DNA from 4 places in the Gordonia sp. ALPHA1B1 genome. Region 1 is predicted to be linked to each of the others. Evidence: predicted binding sites of a transcription regulator. Region 1 holds the regulator's gene; each other region holds the start of a gene.
The links. Region 1 encodes LexA, which represses DNA repair genes until DNA is damaged. Its sites were predicted from a motif close to CGAACANNTGTTCG; they were not measured.

Region 1 (4,670 bases):
AGGCCGTTCGTCCCGATGAAGGCGGTGGTCACGCGCAGTCGGCGAAGCGCGTCCACGGTCTCGACGCCCACGGTCGCCTGGGTGAGACCGCGTACGCGTCCGCCGAGGGCATGGAGACCGTCGGGATGGGTGCCCGCGAGCAGGCCGGCGATGGGCAGGCTGTTGGTGAACAGGGTGAGCCTCCGATCGGGAGCGGTCGCCTCGGCCGCGCGGTAGGTGGTGGTGCCGGCGTCGAAGAGCACCGAGCCGCCGTCGGGCGGCAGGAACCGGATGGCCGCCCGGCCGATCGCGGTCTTCTGCTCGATCTGGCTCGACTCCCGTTCGTCGATCCCGAGCTCGCCGAGGGTGCGCATGATCTCGGCGCGCACGGCGCCGCCGTGGACCCGCTGGAGATGTCCGGCGCGTTCCAGTACCGCGAGATCGCGTCGGACGGTCTCGCTGGTGACGTCGAACTTCTCGGCGAGCGCGGCCACGGATGCCCGCCCCGCGAGGCGCACCTCGTCGACGATCGCCTGTTGTCTCTCCTCGGCGTACACACCGCTCCGATCTCCGGTTTCGACCACCCCGCTTGTTGAGGCGTGTGGGATTGGATGTTGTAGTTACTGTGTTTACGCCTGTTTGTGTTGACAAGTCAAGCACTTTTTGTAACGGTGGTCACATCGGTAGTCGAGTGAGAGGCAAGACGATGGCGCAGATCCTGACGGGAACCCCGGTGGTCGGCGGGTTGGCCCACGGTCCCGCGCTGTGGCCGGGCGAGCGACCCGACCACTCGCCGGAGAAGCTCGGCGTCGGTGTGGAGATCGCCGAGGAACGGCGCGCCGACGAGGTCACGCGCTTCGCCACCGCGGCCGGCGCCGTCGCCGCGCGGCTGCGCACGCGCGCGTCGCAGAACACCGGGGTGACGGCCGAGGTGCTCGCCGCGACGGCGGGCCTGGCCGAGGACCGCGGCTGGATCGGTGCAGCGACCGCGCTCATCGGCAAGGGCGCTCCCGCCGAGGCCGCTGCCGTCGCGGCCACCGAACAGTTCGCGGCGGTGTTCACCAAACTCGGCGGACTGATGGCCGAGCGGGTCACCGATCTCAACGACGTGCGCGACCGGGTCCTCGCCGAACTGCTCGGCCTACCCGAACCCGGTGTGCCCACCCCGGAGGTGCCGTCGGTCCTGCTCGCCGACGACCTCGCGCCCGCCGACACCGCGGGCCTCGACCCCACGAGCACCATCGCCCTCGTCACCCGCCTCGGCGGACCGACCAGCCACACCGCGATCATCGCGCGCCAGCTGGGGATCCCGTGCGTGGTGGCGGTGGCCGACCTGGACGAGATCGAGCCCGGCACAACCGTTCTCGTCGACGGCAGCACCGGGCGAATCGAGGTGGAGCCCGATGCGGAGGCGGCCCGGGCTCGCGTCGACGAGGATCGGCGGCATGCCGCACTCGTCGCCGGCTGGACCGGTCCGGGGCAGACCGCCGACGGGGTGGCCGTGGCGGTGCTCGCCAACGTCGCCGACGGATCGTCGGCACGCGCCGCGGCCGGGTACCCCGTCGAGGGCGTCGGGCTCTTCCGCACCGAACTCGCGTTCCTCGAGCGTGCCGACGAACCGTCGGTGGACGAGCAGGCCGCGATCTACCGGGAGGTGCTCGATGCGTTCGACGGGCAGAAGGTGGTCATCCGCACCCTCGACGCCGGGTCCGACAAACCGCTCCGGTTCGTGACCCATCCCGACGAATCGAACCCAGCGCTCGGCGTGCGGGGCGATCGGATCGCGCTGGCGCACCCCGAGATCCGCGCGCATCAGCTCGACGCGATCGCGCAGGCCGCGTCGGGGTCGGCCGTCGCGCCGTGGGTCATGGCGCCGATGATCGCCTCGCCGGCGGAGGCGCGCACCTTCGCCGCCGAGGTCCGCGGCCGTGGTCTGGTCGCCGGGGTGATGATCGAGGTGCCCGCGGCGGCGATCCTGGCCGAAGCCGTCCTCGCCGAGGTGGACTTCGTATCCATCGGCACCAACGATCTGACCCAGTACACGATGGCGGCCGACCGGATGTCGGCCGATCTCGCCGGACTGACCGACCCGTGGCAACCGGCCGTGTTGAGCCTCATCGCGGGTGTCGCGGCAGCGGGTGCACGTCAGGGAAAGCCGGTCGGGGTGTGCGGCGAGGCCGCCGCCGATCCGAACCTCGCCTGCGTGCTCGTCGGTCTCGGGGTCACCTCGCTGTCCAGCGCGCCGGCTGCTGCCGCGGCCGTGGGGGCCCGGCTCGGCGAGGTGTCCGCACCGGACTGCCGGGCCGCCGCCGAGGCTGCCCTGGCCACCTCGGATCCCGCCGCGGCGCGCGAGGCTGCCGCGGCGGTGCTCGACGGTTCGGTCGGTGGAGAGGTCAGACTCGCCGCATCACGGTGACGACCTTGCCGAGGATGACGGCATCGTTGCCCGGGATCGGATCGAACAGTTCGTTGTGCGGCATGAGCCAGACGTTGGGGCCCTGACGCTTGAAGGTCTTCACGGTGGCCTCGCCGTCGATCATGGCCGCGACGATGTCGCCGTTGTCGGCGACGTTCTGCTGCCGGACCACGACCCAGTCGCCGTCGCAGATCGCGGCGTCGATCATCGACTCGCCGACGACGCGCAACAGGAAGAGAGATCCCTCGCCGACCAGCTCACGGGGCAGCGGGAAGACGTCCTCGACGGCCTCCTCGGCCAGGATCGGACCGCCGGCCGCGATTCGGCCGAGAACCGGCACGAAGGTCGGCTCGGGCAGCTGACCGGCCGACGGGGTGTCCGGCGACGGGGTGTCACTCGGGGCGATGTTGACCGCACGGGGACGGTTCGCGTCGCGCTTGAGCAGCCCCTTGCGTTCCAGCGTCCGCAACTGATGGGCCACCGACGACGTCGAGGCCAGGCCGACCTCGTCGCCGATCTCCCGGATGCTCGGCGGATAACCGCGCTCGCGCACCGAGCGGCGGATCACCTCCAGGACCCCGGCCTGTCGCGGGGTGAGTGAGGCCTCGGCGGCGGCGGCGTCGAACGGGGCCTCGTCGTCGGCGCCCCGCGCTCGGCCGCGCCTATCGCCGGTGTCACTCATGTTCGGTTCCTCTCGTCTTCGGAACGTGCTGGTAGATGGCTTGCGCCGGGTCCGAGCCTAGCGGAGTGCGACCGGCACCTCAAACATTTGTTCGATGTGTCGCGAGACTTTGTCGGGACGTCGTGCTACAAATTCGAACATCAGTGCATCGAACATCTGATCGATGTTCGAACACCGACCGCCACACCCCGCACGATCCAGACACCAGAACACCGGAGGGCACCATGCGCACCGCCACTCTCGTCGCTCCCGTCCGCACCGACCGTCCCGACGCTGTCCGGCCCCCCACCGACCGCGCCGATCGGGTCCGGACGCGCGCCCCGCTGTCCGACGGCGGCCGCCCGGTAGACAACCGGCCGGCCGGCACCCGACCGCGGGGTGCGTCGCCGGTGACCCCACGGGTGGGCGGCACCCACTGTGGCTCTCCGGTCGGGGTGCGCGGGCGTGGCCCGGTCGGACCCGACGCGGCGGTGTTCCGTCGCCGCCGCCGCACCGCGGTCGCGCTCCTCGCCGGCGTCGGGCTGGCGTTCGTCGTGTGGGTGTTCGGTGTCGTGGGCCAGAACTACTCGGACTCGCTGACCCCGTCCGCCGTGAGTGCCGAGGTCGTCCACGTGCGCTCGGGGGACTCGCTCAGCTCGATCGCCGGCCGGGTGGCACCCGAGATGCCGCGCGAGGTCGTGATCGACGAGATCGTCGCGATGAACGATCTGGGGTCGAGCGCGCTGCAGGTGGGCCAGCCCCTGCTCACCCCCCGGTACCGCTGAGGCCGGGCGGTATCCTCGATGTCACAGGGGCCGGCCGACAAGCGGCGGGGCGCACGCTTCGGGTGCGTTCCAGCGTCCCGCGACCTGCGTGAGGACACGATGCGCTGCCCCTTCTGCAAGAACGACGACACCAAGGTCATCGACTCGCGTGTCGCAGATGAAGGGCAGGCCATCCGCCGCCGTCGCTCCTGTGTGGAGTGCGGTCGCCGGTTCTCGACCGTGGAGAGCGCCGTGCTCGCGGTGGTCAAACGCAACGGCGTGACCGAACCATTCAGCCGGGAGAAGGTCATGCGCGGCGTGCGGCGAGCCTGTCAGGGCCGCCACGTCGCCGAGGACGCGCTCGCGCAACTCGCCCAGCAGGTCGAGGACACGGTGCGCGCCAGTGGATCGGCCGAGATCCCCAGCAACGAGGTCGGACTCGCCATCCTGGGTCCGCTCCGCGATCTCGACGAGGTGGCGTATCTGCGCTTCGCCTCGGTGTACCGGTCGTTCGACTCGGTGGAGGACTTCCAGCGCGAGATCGACGACCTGAAGGCGGCATCGGGCTCCGGGAGCGCGCTCGCCGAACCCGTGTCAGCCGAGTCGGTCCAGAGCTCGTAGGACCCGTTTCTCCGACACCGGGAACGCGGTACCGAGACGCTGGGCGAACAGCCCCACGCGCAACTCCTCGACGAGCCACTGCGCTTCGTCGTCGACCACCGCCCGCCGGTGCTCGGGTACCTGTTCGAGACGCTGGGCCCACCGTTCGACGACGCGATCGACGGCGGCCACCCCGGCCTGGTCGCGTGCTGCGGACGCGGGTAGTGCCTCCAGACGTGCTTGCGCGCCG
Region 2 (4,670 bases), on a different contig from region 1:
GCGAGGTCAACGCCGAACAGCGCAAGGTCAAGGTCCTCGTGTCGATCTTCGGTCGCGAGACGCCGGTCGAGCTCGGGTTCAACCAGGTCGAGAAGATCTAGGGCCGGACCACCAACCCAGAACTTTCACGTCTCCAGCGGGCGTGAATTCGCAAGGAAACAAGCAAGGAACAGAAGATGCCTCCCAAGAAGAAAAAGCTCGCCGGGATCATCAAGCTCCAGATCTCGGCAGGCCAGGCCAACCCGGCCCCGCCCGTGGGTCCGGCGCTCGGTCAGCACGGCGTGAACATCATGGAGTTCTGCAAGGCGTACAACGCGGCGACCGAGTCGCAGCGCGGCAACGTCATCCCGGTCGAGATCTTTGTGTACGAAGATCGCTCCTTCGACTTCAAGTTGAAGACCCCGCCGGCTGCGAAGCTCCTGCTGAAGGCCGCCGGCCTGCAGAAGGGCTCCGGCGAGCCCCACACCAACAAGGTCGGCAAGGTGAGCATGGACCAGGTCCGTGAGATCGCCAAGACCAAGGCCGAAGACCTGAACGCCAATGACATCGACCAGGCCGCGAAGATCATCGCCGGTACTGCTCGGTCCATGGGCATCACCGTCGAGTGAGCTTGCGATCTCGCGCTCTCGACACCGTCGAAGGCTGACAGACCTCATCATCACCGTGGGAGGGCCGGCTCGGCCCGCACCACACACCCCGCCGACTGACGGCGGAGAAGGAACAGAGCAATGAGCAAGAAGAGCAAGGCCTACGCGGCCGCGGCCGAGAAGGTCGACAAGACCAAGCTGTACAGCCCGCTGGAGGCTGTGGAGCTGGCAAAGGACACGTCGTCGAAGAACACCGACGCGACCGTCGAGGTCGCGATCCGGCTGGGCGTCGACCCCCGTAAGGCAGACCAGATGGTTCGAGGCACCGTCAATCTGCCGCACGGCACCGGTAAGACTGCCCGCGTGATCGTGTTCGCCGCCGGCGACAAGGCCGCCGAGGCCACCGCCGCCGGTGCCGACGAGGTCGGCGCCGAGGATCTGATCGAGCGCATCCAGGGCGGTTGGCTGGACTTCGACGCCGCGATCGCCACCCCGGATCAGATGGCCAAGGTCGGCCGTATCGCGCGTGTCCTCGGACCCCGCGGCCTGATGCCGAACCCGAAGACCGGCACCGTGACCACCGACGTCACCAAGGCCGTCAACGACATCAAGGGCGGCAAGATCAACTTCCGCGTCGACAAGGCTGCGAACCTGCACTTCGTCATCGGCAAGGCCTCGTTCGACCCGGCCAAGCTGGCCGAGAACTACGGCGCTGCCTACGACGAGATCATGCGCGCCAAGCCGTCGGCCGCCAAGGGCCGCTACATCAAGAAGGTCACCGTCTCCACGACGACGGGCCCGGGCATCCCGGTCGACCCGGCGGTCACCCGCAACTTCGCGGAGGCACCGCAGGCCTGATCCCGCATCAGGCGCACTGACACCCACGAGGGGCCCGGCATTCCGATGCCGGGCCCCTCGTGTTGTGTGCAATCACGCGTGGTCGGTGAGTATGCGTGCGAGTGCTTCTTCGACCGGGGTCAGTCGTTGGGTGGTGAGGTGCTCCGGCGGTGTTCGCGGATGGACGAGTTCTCAGTAGGCGAGTTCGAGACGGAGGCCGCGGTCGCCGTAGCCGACGGCGTCGGGGCGCGACTGGTCGCCGGACCGGGTGGCAGGTCCGTGGATCTCGTTGCGCACGGTGTTCAGGTGTTGTGCGAACCGCCGGGGTATGTCGGGTCGGCGGTTGATGTGTTCGGGGTTGGGCGGTGCGCCGGGTTCGGCGTTCAACCGCCACAGGCAGCGGCCTTCGTCGGGGCCGGATCGGGCGATGCGGGTGGTGTATTGGCCGGGTTGGTCGCCGACCATGCGGTTGTGACGGGGACAGGCCGGGGCGAGGTCGTCGATGTCGGTGAGACCGCCCTTGGCCCAGTCTCGTTCGGCGTGATGAAGCTCGACGTGGGTGGCGGGTTGATCGCACCCGGGTGCCGAACACACTTCCCCGTCGGGACGGGCGAAGGAGACGAGGCGTTGTTCGCGGGTGGCCAGGCGTTTGCCCCGTCCGAAGTGCAGGGGGACGGTGGTGGCGTCTTTGAAGATCGCGAGCCAGGGTTGCATGTCGGCGGCCATCGTGATCAAGTCCCGGATGGGCAGCAGGGTGCCGGTGGCGGTGGTGGCGAGTCCGGCTTCGCGGATGAGGTCGTTGAGGTCGGCTTTGATGATCAGTTGCACGGGTAGCCCTCGGTGCGAGGTGCCGAGTGTTCCGTCGGCGAAGCCTGCGGCGAGTGCGGCATCGAGGGCGTCGTGATTGGTCTGGGCGAGGGTGCGTTGGTCGCGGTCGGCTGCGGCGGTCAGGGCGTCGGGGTCGGCGGCACCGGCCGGGCCTTGGGGCGAGGCGGGGTCGTCGGGGTTGTTGAGTCCGGGTTTGCCCCACACGGCGAACATCATGGTCAGTCGGGCGGCGAGTGCGGGGGTCAGGGTGCCGGAGATCTTGGCGGTGCCATCGGCGCGTTGCCGACCGATCCACAGGCCGCGGCGTCGTTTCTGGTCGGTGTCGTCGGCCAGTGTGCCGTCGGGATCGAGGTGGGCGAGCAGCCGCGAGCCGAGCTGGGTGATCTCGGCAGGCGTGTGGGCTTCGGCGATCTCGGCCATCTGCCGCTCAGCGGCGACCTGTACATCGTGGTCGATGGTGCCGGGGATGCGGTCGAGGACGTCGAGGGTGGCTTGTACGTGGGCGGTGCCGACTGTGCCTTGTGCGAAAGCTTCGGCGAGGCAGGGGTATTCGGGTGGGAGGACCTCGCCGCCGAGGCTGGTCCGGTGGGCGGTGGCGTCCATCTGCTTACGGCGGCGCATCGGGTTCGAGACTCGTAGCCGGTGGGTCATGTACTGCATGAGGGTGCGGCAGCCGGCCTTGCGGGGTAGGTCGCGGGCCTCGACCTGATCGATCTGCCGGTCTCCGGCGACGGTCAGACGCGCGATCGCGCGCTCGGTCTCCGCGGCCACGTCGGCGAGTTCGGCATCGGTACACGGCGACAGGTCCACGGTCTGCAACTCACCGAGGATGCGGTGCAGGTCGGCCACCAACTCGAGGGCGCGCGGTCGCCGCGCCGCTTGTTCGTCAGACATGGTCACCCCCGAGAACCGTTGCCGCGAATGTACGTTCGAGTGTACACCGTTGCGAGCGCGTTGCAAGCCAAAACTGATGTTGTGCAACGCTATTCGGAGCCGGTAACTTGTCGGTGCCTCGTGGTAGGGGGTCCACCGACTACTCCGTGGGGCGGCGGCATGACGATCGCCGCGGCCCCACGTGTTCAACGGGGCGTCCCGCGACTCACTCCAGCCAGTTGTTGCCCCCGAGGTCCAATTGCGCGACATCCAGGGACGGGGTGATACCGGATTCCGGTGCGAGGCCGTGGTTCTCGAGAACGCCGCGCATGATCTCGGCGGCGTCGATGTTGAGTGGGCTCGACACCCACATCGCGTACGGCAGGTTCACGAAGCGGTTCTCGCGCACCGCCTTCAGGTTCCGGCTCGCCGGATTCGAGCGCAAGGCGGCGATCTTCTCCTCGACCGACTGGCCGGGATAGTCGACGAACACGATGACGTCGGGGTCCGCGGTGGTGAGGCGTTCCCAGCTCACGGCGGTCCAGGTGTCCTCGATGTCCTCGGTCGCGTTGCGCGCGCCCGCGGCGTCGATGATGCCCTGCGGGCCGCCGAAGGATCCGGAGGAGAAGATGGTGTCCGAGACGCTGTCGAAGACGAAGACCGTCGGTTTCGCGGCGGGTTGTGGTGCGGCGCGCAGCTTCTCGAGGCGGTCGGCCACCTCGTCGGCCGCGGCGGCGCCCTGCTCGGGATTGCCGGTGAGGGTGCCGATGTTGCGCAGATCGGTGTCGAGCGCGACCCACGGGTCCATGGTGCCGCGCTGCGCCTCGCCCTCGGTCTGCCGGCACGCCTCGGACAACTGGTACACGTCGATGCCGTGTCCGGCGAGGATCTCGGGTGTGATCCCGCGCGACTCGCTCATGCCGTAGTTGTATCCGGCATACAGCACTTGGGGTTTCGCCGCGACGATGTTCTCGAGGGTGGGACGTTCGGTCGCGACCTCGTTCAGCGTGTCGACCTGGGGTCCGTACTCCAGCCGCAGGACGTCCTTGCCCCGGGCGAGCGCGCTGACCGCCACCATGTTGTCACGGGCACCCGCGGCGAGTGCGATCGCGATCATGCCGCCGTCGTTGACGAACAACCGGTCGAGGGGTTGCGGGTAAGCGACGTCGGCTCCGCAATTCGATATGGCGACAGTGCTTTCCGACGCCACAGTGCTGTCGGCACCGCAGGCGGTGGCAGTTCCCAGCGTCAGAGCCGCCGCCACGATGGCGACGGTCGGGTGGACTCGGGACGTACGTATGGTCAAAGGATGTCCTCTCACGGGATGTCTTTCGTCAGAGTGCTGGGGGCGGGTGTGGTGGTGGGAGTGTTCAGGAGCAGATGGGGCAGGCCCGTCGATGGATGGTCGACGACGGTGCCGGACACCTCGAAGACGTCGGCCAGCAGAGCCGGCGTCAGCACCTCGACCGGTGGCCCGTGCACGATGACACCGCCGTCGGAAACCACTGCGACGGAGTCGAAGTGACGCAACACGAGGTCGAGGTC
Region 3 (4,670 bases), on a different contig from region 1:
CGAACTCGCGCTTGACGATCCGATCCTCGAGAGACTGGTAACTCATCACGGCGATCCGTCCGCCCACGGCGAGCGCGTCCAGCGCAGCCGGCAGAGCCTCACGCAGGACGTCCAATTCGTGGTTGACCTCGATGCGCAGCGCCTGGAACGTCCGCTTCGCCGGGTGCCCGCCGGTCCGCCTGGTGGCGGCCGGGATGGCGTCGTAGAGGAGTTCGACGAGACGCGCGCTGGTCGTGAAGGGCTCCTTGTCCCGCTCCCGCAGGACCGCCGAGGCGATCCGGCCGGCGAAGCGCTCCTCCCCGTAATCGGAGAGCACACGGGCCAATTCGCCGTGCGAGTACGTGTTGAGCACGTCGGCGGCGGTGAGCGGGTCGTCGGAGTTCATGCGCATGTCGAGCGGCGCGTCCACCGCATAGGCGAAACCGCGTCCGGCCTGGTCCAGCTGCATCGACGACACCCCGAGATCGAACAGTGCGGCATCGATGACCGACTCCCCCGCTGCGTCCATCACGTCGCGGATCTCGTGAAAGGTGGCCTGGTGCAGCGAGATCCGGTCGGAGTACGACGCCAGGCGCTCGCGGGCGATCTCGAGTGCCGAGGCGTCCCGATCGATGCCGACCACGCGGACGTTCGGGAACGACTCGAGAACCAGTTGACTGTGCCCGCCCGCGCCGAGCGTGGCGTCGAGGAAGACGCGCGGATCGTCGGAATCCAGCGCGGGGGCCAGCAGTTCGACGATGCGCGCACCCATGACGGGGATGTGGCCGAACTCGCCGGACCGACGCGGTTCGTCCTCGGCATCGACCATGATGAAGACCCCCCATCGGCATGTATGCGGTATCGGCGGTGGGCGGATGCCTCGGGTCGGCGAGAGCAGGCGGTCGGATGGAGCGGGGTCCCGACCCGATCACGCACCTGGCGTTGGGGAAGTACGCCAGGGTCGCCACCGGGCCGGGGCCTCGTGCCACCCGAAGCCGCTGGGCACCGAACTCGCCCATCGGTTGCTGTCTCTTCGGTCGGTTTCTGGTCGGTTGCTGTCGTTGGTGTTGCTGTCTCGGCGGTGTGGCGGGCCGGTCCTCCGGCTACAGCACCGCGTTCAGCGCGGCGGAGTTGGCGGCCGAGAAGTTCTCCTCGTGCCGCGTCTGGTACTCGTTCCATGCGGCCGAGTCCCAGATCTCGAGGTGATCGAAGCTGCCGAACACCACGCACTCCTTGGACAACCCCGCGTACACGCGATGGTCGCCGGACAGGCTGATCCTGCCCTGACCGTCCGGTCGCTGCTCTTCCGAACCGGCGAAGAACGTTCGCTGGAACGCGCGCAGATCAGGGTCGTTCCGAGACGCCTCGACGATCCGAGCGGCTATCGCGTCGAACTCTTCGGTCCGGTACACCGACAAGCTGTGATCTTGGCCTTTGGTGACCACTACCCCTCCTGCCAGTGCATCGCGGAACTTGGCGGGCAACGTGAGCCGCCCTTTGTCGTCCAATTTGGGCGTGTAGGTACCGACGAATCGCACGGACACGTCGACACCTCCTGCCCACCGGGTTCCGCGTCGTATCTCGCCTCACCCAGTGATGCCACAGTACCCCACTTTCCACCACTTTCCACCCCCACCGCCCCCGCATTCACCCACCGACAGCAAATTCCCAGTTCAGAGAGCTCAAGATGACGATGAACGCGCGTGTCGCCGGCGCGTCATGGGCGGAAAGAAGGGCAACCAGCGTGTGACCAGAGATACCGATGAGGTCCGAGAGGCGGGAATTCCAGGCGTAAATCCTCTAGTGGGGCAAAGTGGGGCGACCCGGTGGGGAGAAGTGGGGATCGCCGGTGGCGAGAAGTGGGGATCGCCAGTATGGAAGCGCGAGGACCGTTGACCGGGCGTTCGATCCCGTCGACCGTGCGCCCGGATCCGTTCAGCGTGCTCTGGAGAGCAATCGAGGACATGAAAGAGCCGCGTGCCCGAAGGCACGCGGCTCAGTCGAATATGCGAAGTTGCGGGAGTCGGTCAGCCGATCGACGAACGCGGAGTCGGGATCAGCGGATCACTCCTGCTCGAACCGGCGATTGAATCGCTCCTCCATGCGTTCTGACAGCTTGCGCTTGGCGCCGGACGACCCCGATTGCTTCTTGCCGGACCTGGTCGACGACGAGCCCGCCTCGGCGGTGTTGTTGTCTCCCCAGAGAGCGAAGAGGCCGGCCCCGAACATCACCAGGAAGCCCAGGAGGCTCACGATCGGGAATCCGCCGATGTTGATGTTGACGATGAGTCCGCCGACCAGCATCACCAGGCCGACGACGAAGACCGCTGCCGCCTGCAGGCGACGACGACCGCTCGACTTCCCAAGGCGCCGACGCTTGACACTGGACGCAAACTTGGGGTCTTCCGCGTACAGCGCGCTCTCGATCTGTTCGAGCATGCGTTGCTCGTGCTCCGAAAGTGGCACCGACCCTCCTTCTCACTGATCCGTGACGCCGACGAAGGTCACCCGCGACCGGAAAGGCGTCTGCGCCTATATCGTCCCATGATACGAGGTGAAATCGACCGCGACCACCATTACTCGCTGTTGCCGACGACCGGGCGGTGCCAGAAACCGCAAAGTGTGGCCGGATTCACGCCGTCGCGCCGATCTGCGGCGCTTCGGCACCGAGTTTTCCTTGCTCGTAGGCGATGACCATCGTCTCGACCCGACGCAGGAAGTCGAGGACGAGCAGCCGCATGCCGGCGACGCTGTCGGGGTCGATCGTGCGGATGATCCCGGACTCGATCTTCATCCGAACCGGCGACAGCGCGGCGAACCGGGCGGCGATCGGCGCCAGCTCTGGGGCGACCACACCGATGCGGGTCCAGGCGTTCGACGTCCTGCGCCGCACGGTCCCGACCGGTTCGTGCACGGCGAGGGCCGCGCCCGAGGCGCGGAGGGCAACGAGGTACAGCTGACGGAACCGCTCGACGTCGTCGTCGACGCCGTCGGCATTGTCGAAGAGCACGTGTGCACGCTCGAGGAGATCGCGCGCTCGACCGACCATCACCGGGTCGACGGGCGCCGCGTGGGTGAGAGCCGTGGCGCTGCGGTGTCTGGCCATGTCGTCCTCCTCGTGCGTATGGGCTGTGTCCGGCGGCAGACGCTTCCCTCGTCCGCCGCCGGACCGTGTCGTCGGATGAACGCGAACAGCTTGCGGAGGCACATTCATCGAACATCCGTTCGACACGTTCAATATAGCTATCCCGGCGTCGGCGTTCAAGACATCTGTGACCCGAAACCCCCGCCGGGGAGTACAACGCCACCACCTGCGGGCCGATTCCTGCCGAGTGTGCATCATCGATAGGACAATTCCCGGAAGTGGCCTGCGACGCGATGCCCCCGGCAGAGGGCGGCCCGCCCCAGCGGCAGCCGACCTCGTCTACAGGTCGACGACGCAGGACGAACGATGCAGAGAACGGAAATCCGTTGACCATCCGCCTGGTGAGCCTGAGTGGCCAGGACGCCCGGGCCTGGCTCGAGCCGGCCCTGGAGATCTACGTGACCGCGATGAATTATCCGCGCGGTACGGAGATCCATCGGGCCGGGCTCTGGCGCGAACACATCGCGCGGCCCGGATGGCGTGCGATGGGCGCGGTCGAGACGGTGACCCCACACGAGGCGCGGACCATGCCGGCCGCGCGGCGCCGGGTCGGTCCGCCGGTCGGCTTCGGACCCGACGACCTGCTCGTCGGCATCGCCTACGGCTACACCGGCGCGACCGGTCAATGGTGGAACCAGCAGCTGCGGCTCGGACTCCGCCAGACGGGCCGACCGCCCGAGACGGTCGAGGCGATCGCGCGCGACTACTTCGAGCTCACCGAGCTGCACGTCCACCCGACCGCTCAGGGCCGAGGTATCGGCCAGGGGCTCCTCGCCCGGCTGCTGGCCGACCGGCCCGAACGCCATGTGCTGCTGTCGACCCCGGAGATCCCCGCCGAGGACAACCGCGCGTGGTCGTTGTACCGGCGGATGGGTTTCACCGACGTCCTGCGCCACTTCACCTTCACCGGCGATCCGCGTCCGTTCGCGTTCCTCGGCCGTCCGCTCCCCCTGGAACTGCAACCCCCGGCCGCCGCCCGCCGCGCCGGTACCGGGAGCTGACGATGCACGGCACACGGCGTGACGCCGTCGTCATCGGCGCGGGCCACAACGGCCTGATCGCCGCGGCCTACCTGGCACAGGCCGGACGGGATGTGGAGGCACTCGAGCGGGACGACATCCCAGGCGGCGCGGTCTCCACCGTCGAACGGTTCCCCGGACATCGGGTCGACCGGGGGTCGTCGTCGCATCTGATGATCCGTCACTCCCCCGTTCTCGACGACCTCGACCTCGCCGCGCACGGCCTGCGCTACATCGACTGCGATCCGTGGGCGTTCGTCCCGGCCACCGCGACCGCCCCGCCGATCGTCTTCCGCACCGACCTCGACGCGACGTGCGCTTCCATCGAGAACGCCTGTGGTGCAGCCGATGCCGCCGCATATCGACGCTTCGTGGAGACGTGGACGCCGCGGGCGCGGGCGGTCATGGATGCGTTCTACCAACCCGCGACGATGGGGAAGTTCGGCCGGGCCTTCGGCGGGCTCGGCGGCACCGCCACCACGGCACGCACGGGGTTGTTCGGCCGGCGCGGCGGCCGGGTGCTGAAC
Region 4 (4,670 bases), on a different contig from region 1:
GGCTGAGAGCCGGCGATGGAGGCGAACCAAGAGCGGATACCAGCCGGCGTTCACAGTGCAGCCGACTGCCGGGGACGCCATCGCGGCGGGGAGTCGGACGGGTTCGGGCGCCATCAGGCGACGCCTCGCTCGGCCTCCGCGGGCCCCTCGAAATCCACGCCCGTCAGTGGGCTCATCGAGTCGATCGCAGACGATGAATGGCGGTGTCGATGGGAACGGCACATCTCTCCGGTCTCGCGCACGATGCCCGCGCGAGCGCCGGCCTCGGCCGAATCAATGAATTCTGCGAGGGCTTTCGAGTTCACCATGTCGCCTCCTCTCGGTTCGGCCGAGTTGACCTGTCGGCTTCCGTCACCAGAATGCGACGCGGCACCGACATCCACCACAACGATCGCCGTCCGATTGCGACGAGTCACCCCACGATTGATGTCACTGGCCCCGAGTAGGTTCTCGGCGTAGGAATGGACGACCGAGACAGAACGTCAGGGAGGAGGTGCCGCGTTGGGCACGTTCACGAACGATCACTGGATCGACTCGTCCGGCGAAGGCTCCGATCGGTTCACTCGGATCATCGCCGAGTTGCAGGAGCAGTCGCTGATCCCACACTCGACATCCGGCGAATCAGCCAGAGCTCTCGCGTGGGAGTTGGTCGACCGGCGCGATCGGATCGCCGCCGAGTTGTGGGACTGCCGGACATCGGGAATCTCTGTGCCGGTTGGGAAGACGGCACTCCGCTTGGCATCCGGAGCGCTCTACGACGCCGAGCAAGCGGTGGTCGACGAACTCGTCTCGCGGATCCCGGCGAGAGCGGTTCATGAGCGGATGAACTCCGCCGCCTACCTGGCAGCGGATATCGACGCTGCGACAGCCGAGGCCGCAGTGCTCGACACACATGAATCCGTCGGTCGGGCAACGCAGCACGAGGCCACCGATACCGAACTGCTCGGCGATCCCGCCGACTACGCCGGAATCGACCCCATCGAGGACGTGGCGATTCCACCCCGGATCGAATGGACCGAAGCCGACCGCAAGGCCGTGCTCGACGAGGCCATCGGAACGTACGGAATCGCTGCCGGCGAGTGGTACTCGGTGGAATGGCCGCCGACGGAGGGCTCCCTGTGGGACCCCGGATACCTCGTCACCTCGGACTGGGAGCCATGCGACGAACACGCCGACGATCCGGACAGTGACGCAGCACTCGACTGTGTCCGATGCGAAGACTCGGTCACCACTGAGGTCGAAGCGATGGCCGTCTGGAAGTTCACGACCAGGTTGACTCACCACCGAATCGGGTTCGACAGCAACGGTTCTCTGATCGTCGATCGGGTGGCGGAGGAGATCGACCCGACATTCGAGGTACGCGAGATCACGCAGGACCCACGCCTGATCCGCATCGGCCTGCCACGCGGACATCGCTGACCTCGATCTGAGGATGACCTGTCGGTGCGTCGTGGTTGCATCATCGGATATTCGAAGGAGAAACAAATACACCCTTGACTCGAACATATATTCGAGTATCGTGGAGGTATGTCATCGGGGGCGGGGGCCGGGTCCACTACATCTGTGGACCCATCACAGGAGTCGGTCGAGCCGCGCTTTCGTCCCGACCATGAACTCTCCGCTGCCGAACTCGTCGAGGTCCTCAACCACTGCGCGGGTTTGGCGGCAGCGTCGGCGCATCGAATGATGGTCGTTGCCAGCCTCATTCACGACGAACGCGAGATGGACTACGCGCAGCGGCGCGCCGAGACGCACAGCGGCGAACTCGACTCCATCGAAGCCTTCGAGCACCTGTCCGCGCGGGTGGCCGCTGGTGAGAATCCCTACGAGCAGTTCGGGCCCAACGGTCTCGAACAGGCCATCGCCGAAGTCGGTGCCACCCTCACCGTGACGCCGGCCGAGGCGAAAGATCTCATCGAAGCCGGCGACGCACTGCGCTACCGACTCTCCTTCACCGGACACGCACTCGCGTGCGGTCGAATCGACAAGCGCCGCTTCCTCATCGCCCTCAAACGCACCGACCTCATCACCGACGACGAAGAGATGCAGACCGTCGACGCCCATCTCGCCGAGGCGATCTTCGCCCGCGCACCGATGTCCACGGCCCGGTTCACCGCCATGGTCGATTCCATCGTCGCCAAGTGGGCACCCGACGCGATCCGCCGACGCAAGGAGCGAGTGAAATCCGACCGCAAGGTGACCGTCACCCCCGACCGGTTCACACCCGGGCAGTCCCGGATCTCCGGCACGCTGCCCACTGCTGATTCCGCCGAGTTCGACGCCCGCCTGACGGCGATGGCCACCGCGGTCCACGCCGGTGACCCTCGAAAGTTGGCCAACCGCCGAGTCGATGCTCTGAAAGCGCTCGCGCGGGGCGAAGCTTCTATCGCGTGCGAATGCGACGACTGCCGACCTGCCGCAATGGACATTGAAGCCAACACCACCGGCGACGTCGACGCAGCGACAGTGGACACCGCCGACCACACGACTGAGGCACCCGCGCGCCACTCCGGGAACGATGACACCGACACCCCGGACAGCGACACGGTTGTCGCCGACCCTCCGGGTCCGGACGCGTCGCCGTCGTCATCGCCGGCGCCGCGCGCGACCTTTCACATCGTGGTCAACCTGTCGACCCTGATCGGTCTAGACAACGACCCCGCATTCCTCGACCGCCACGGCATCCTCGACGCCGACACCGCCCGGCAGCTGCTCGCCGAAGCCCGACGCACCTACATCCATCCCGCACCGAACCCCGCCGCGCCCGACGCGCCACCGGTATCGCCTCCCGAGGCGGACAGTTCGACAACGCGGTACACCCCGTCGAAGAAGCTCCAGGCCCTGGTGCGTGCCGGCGAACTGTGCTGCACCTTCCCCGGCTGCAACGCCCCGGTCTGGCAGATCGACCTCGACCACACCGAACCGTTCGACCACACCGACCCGCGGCGCGGCGGCCCGACCGATGCACGCAACCTCGCTAGTCGCTAACAACACCCCTTCCGGTGGCCGGATCAGGCTGCTTCGTGCCTCTGCTCGCAGTGTCTTCGTCGTCATCGACGGGCTTCACTGGAACTGCGCCGGAGAAACGGCCACCGGCCATGGGCGTATCGAAACGGGTCTGTCTCCGCCGTGAATGACGGATCGTTTGGTCAGGGCAGGGCAACCTATTTCGACGCCGATGGTTCCGGGCGCACCTATATGGCTGGTGTAGGTCCGGGGCGAGACGAAGTCGGAGCCCGGCGCCGGCACCGCGCGCGAGTGCGCCTTGAAAATAAAGTAGAGAATGTCCTCAAAAATATCGTCAGGCATCCTAATACGGTTCACCATCTTGCTAGCCGGACGAGTGCATCCGCGTGATACCAGCATGCGGATCCGTCATCCAGGCGAACAGGGATAGATCCCAAACGGTCGGGTTTGCCGATCACATAGCCAAACGCTGGCACCGCCGCTGCGTGCCGTGCGCGCACGATGACTTTGTCCCCGTAGCGCCAGCCGTCATGTCTCTCCGTGATGTCAGGAACCTCCCCTCAGTCCGTGTGTCGTTCCTGCCCGGTGGGCACTGCGGCAGGAACGACACACGGGGTGGCTACGCGCTGGTCGACAGATATGTCGTGTGGGTTCGCATGCATGCCGCGAGGCCTTCGGGGCCGAGTTCGCGCCCCAAACCGCTCGCTTTGATACCGCCGAATGGCGCAACCGGGTCGAGCATGTAGTAGTTGACACCTACCGTGCCAGATTCGATCTGCTCGGCGATCTGGATACCGTGAGCCTCATCTGCGGTCCACACGGTGCCGGCCAACCCGTATGCCGAATCGTTAGCGATCTGAACCGCCTGACCGACGTCGTCGTATGGCATCAGAGCGAGTACCGGTCCGAACACTTCTTCTTGCGCAAGGGGACTCGACGGATCAACATCCGAGAAGAGGGTGGGTTGTACATACCAACCACGATCGAGGTGGGCCGGCCGACCGCCGCCGGCAACAACGCGAGCGCCGTCGTCCTTGGCTCTTGCGATGTGTGCCTCCACCCGGTTGCGGTGCGCATCAGTGACCAGTGGCCCGACCTGTGTACTCGGATCAAGTGGATCGCCGATGACAGCACCATTCACGAGTCCGGCGAAGACCTCAAGCGACTCGTCGAACCTGTTGCGAGGGACAAGAATTCGGCCATTCAGCACACAGGTCTGACCGTTATTCAGTAACGTCGCCTGAAACAGTCCTTCGATGTTCGCAGTGAGGTCAGCATCGTCGAGGATGATCGCTGCCGACTTTCCCCCGAGCTCGAGGGTCACTGGGCGGAGTAACTCACCACAGGTCTTTGCGATTTGGCGGCCGACGGTGGTCGATCCGGTGAACGTGACCTTGTCGACGTCTCGGTGTGACACGAGGTAGGAGCCAGTGCTCGCCCGCCCGGGAACGATGTTGACGACTCCCGCGGGTATGTTCGCGGCGGCGACCGCTTCTGCGAAAACATAAGAGTCCAAGACTGTTTCCGGGCTGGGCTTCACCACCACGGTGCAGCCAGCGGCCAACGCAGGCGCCACCTTCAAGGCAGTGACCAGGTTTGGATAGTTCCATGGCACGATCGCGGCGACCACACCGACGGGGGACTGCCGAACAATGGCGCGGCCACCGAGTACGCCTGGACGTGTCTGCTCCAGTTCTGTGGTC

Region 2: FFS52_RS11580 (HNH endonuclease signature motif containing protein) is a predicted target of LexA. The motif match lies at 3,171-3,184, and genes of this name have one in related genera.
Region 3: FFS52_RS00415 (SAV_6107 family HEPN domain-containing protein) is a predicted target of LexA. The motif match lies at 3,194-3,207, and genes of this name have one in related genera.
Region 4: FFS52_RS12930 (DUF222 domain-containing protein) is a predicted target of LexA. The motif match lies at 1,500-1,513, and genes of this name have one in related genera.

The regions. Positions count from the first base shown of each region.
Region 1 covers NZ_SCOC01000003.1:40,077-44,746, forward strand. The annotation lists gene FFS52_RS02550 (DeoR/GlpR family DNA-binding transcription regulator) at 1-536, opposite strand, end outside; gene FFS52_RS02555 (putative PEP-binding protein) at 686-2,395, shown strand; gene lexA (transcriptional repressor LexA) at 2,373-3,077, opposite strand; gene FFS52_RS02565 (LysM peptidoglycan-binding domain-containing protein) at 3,302-3,841, shown strand; gene nrdR (transcriptional regulator NrdR) at 3,941-4,441, shown strand; gene hrpA (ATP-dependent RNA helicase HrpA) at 4,415-4,670, opposite strand, start outside.
Region 2 covers NZ_SCOC01000014.1:21,271-25,940, forward strand. The annotation lists gene nusG (transcription termination/antitermination protein NusG) at 1-101, shown strand, start outside; gene rplK (50S ribosomal protein L11) at 177-608, shown strand; gene rplA (50S ribosomal protein L1) at 729-1,445, shown strand; gene FFS52_RS11580 (HNH endonuclease signature motif containing protein) at 1,617-3,146, opposite strand; gene FFS52_RS11585 (ABC transporter substrate-binding protein) at 3,352-4,431, opposite strand; gene FFS52_RS11590 (ABC transporter ATP-binding protein) at 4,443-4,670, opposite strand, start outside.
Region 3 covers NZ_SCOC01000001.1:88,181-92,850, reverse strand. The annotation lists gene rsmH (16S rRNA (cytosine(1402)-N(4))-methyltransferase RsmH) at 1-808, opposite strand, end outside; gene mraZ (division/cell wall cluster transcriptional repressor MraZ) at 1,083-1,523, opposite strand; gene FFS52_RS00420 (DUF3040 domain-containing protein) at 2,044-2,445, opposite strand; gene FFS52_RS00415 (SAV_6107 family HEPN domain-containing protein) at 2,612-3,085, opposite strand; gene FFS52_RS00410 (GNAT family N-acetyltransferase) at 3,451-4,125, shown strand; gene FFS52_RS00405 (NAD(P)/FAD-dependent oxidoreductase) at 4,128-4,670, shown strand, end outside.
Region 4 covers NZ_SCOC01000016.1:77,974-82,643, reverse strand. The annotation lists gene FFS52_RS12945 (hypothetical protein) at 1-114, opposite strand, end outside; gene FFS52_RS12940 (hypothetical protein) at 114-308, opposite strand; gene FFS52_RS12935 (hypothetical protein) at 502-1,419, shown strand; gene FFS52_RS12930 (DUF222 domain-containing protein) at 1,564-2,988, shown strand; gene FFS52_RS12925 (hypothetical protein) at 3,064-3,309, opposite strand; gene FFS52_RS12920 (aldehyde dehydrogenase) at 3,587-4,670, opposite strand, start outside.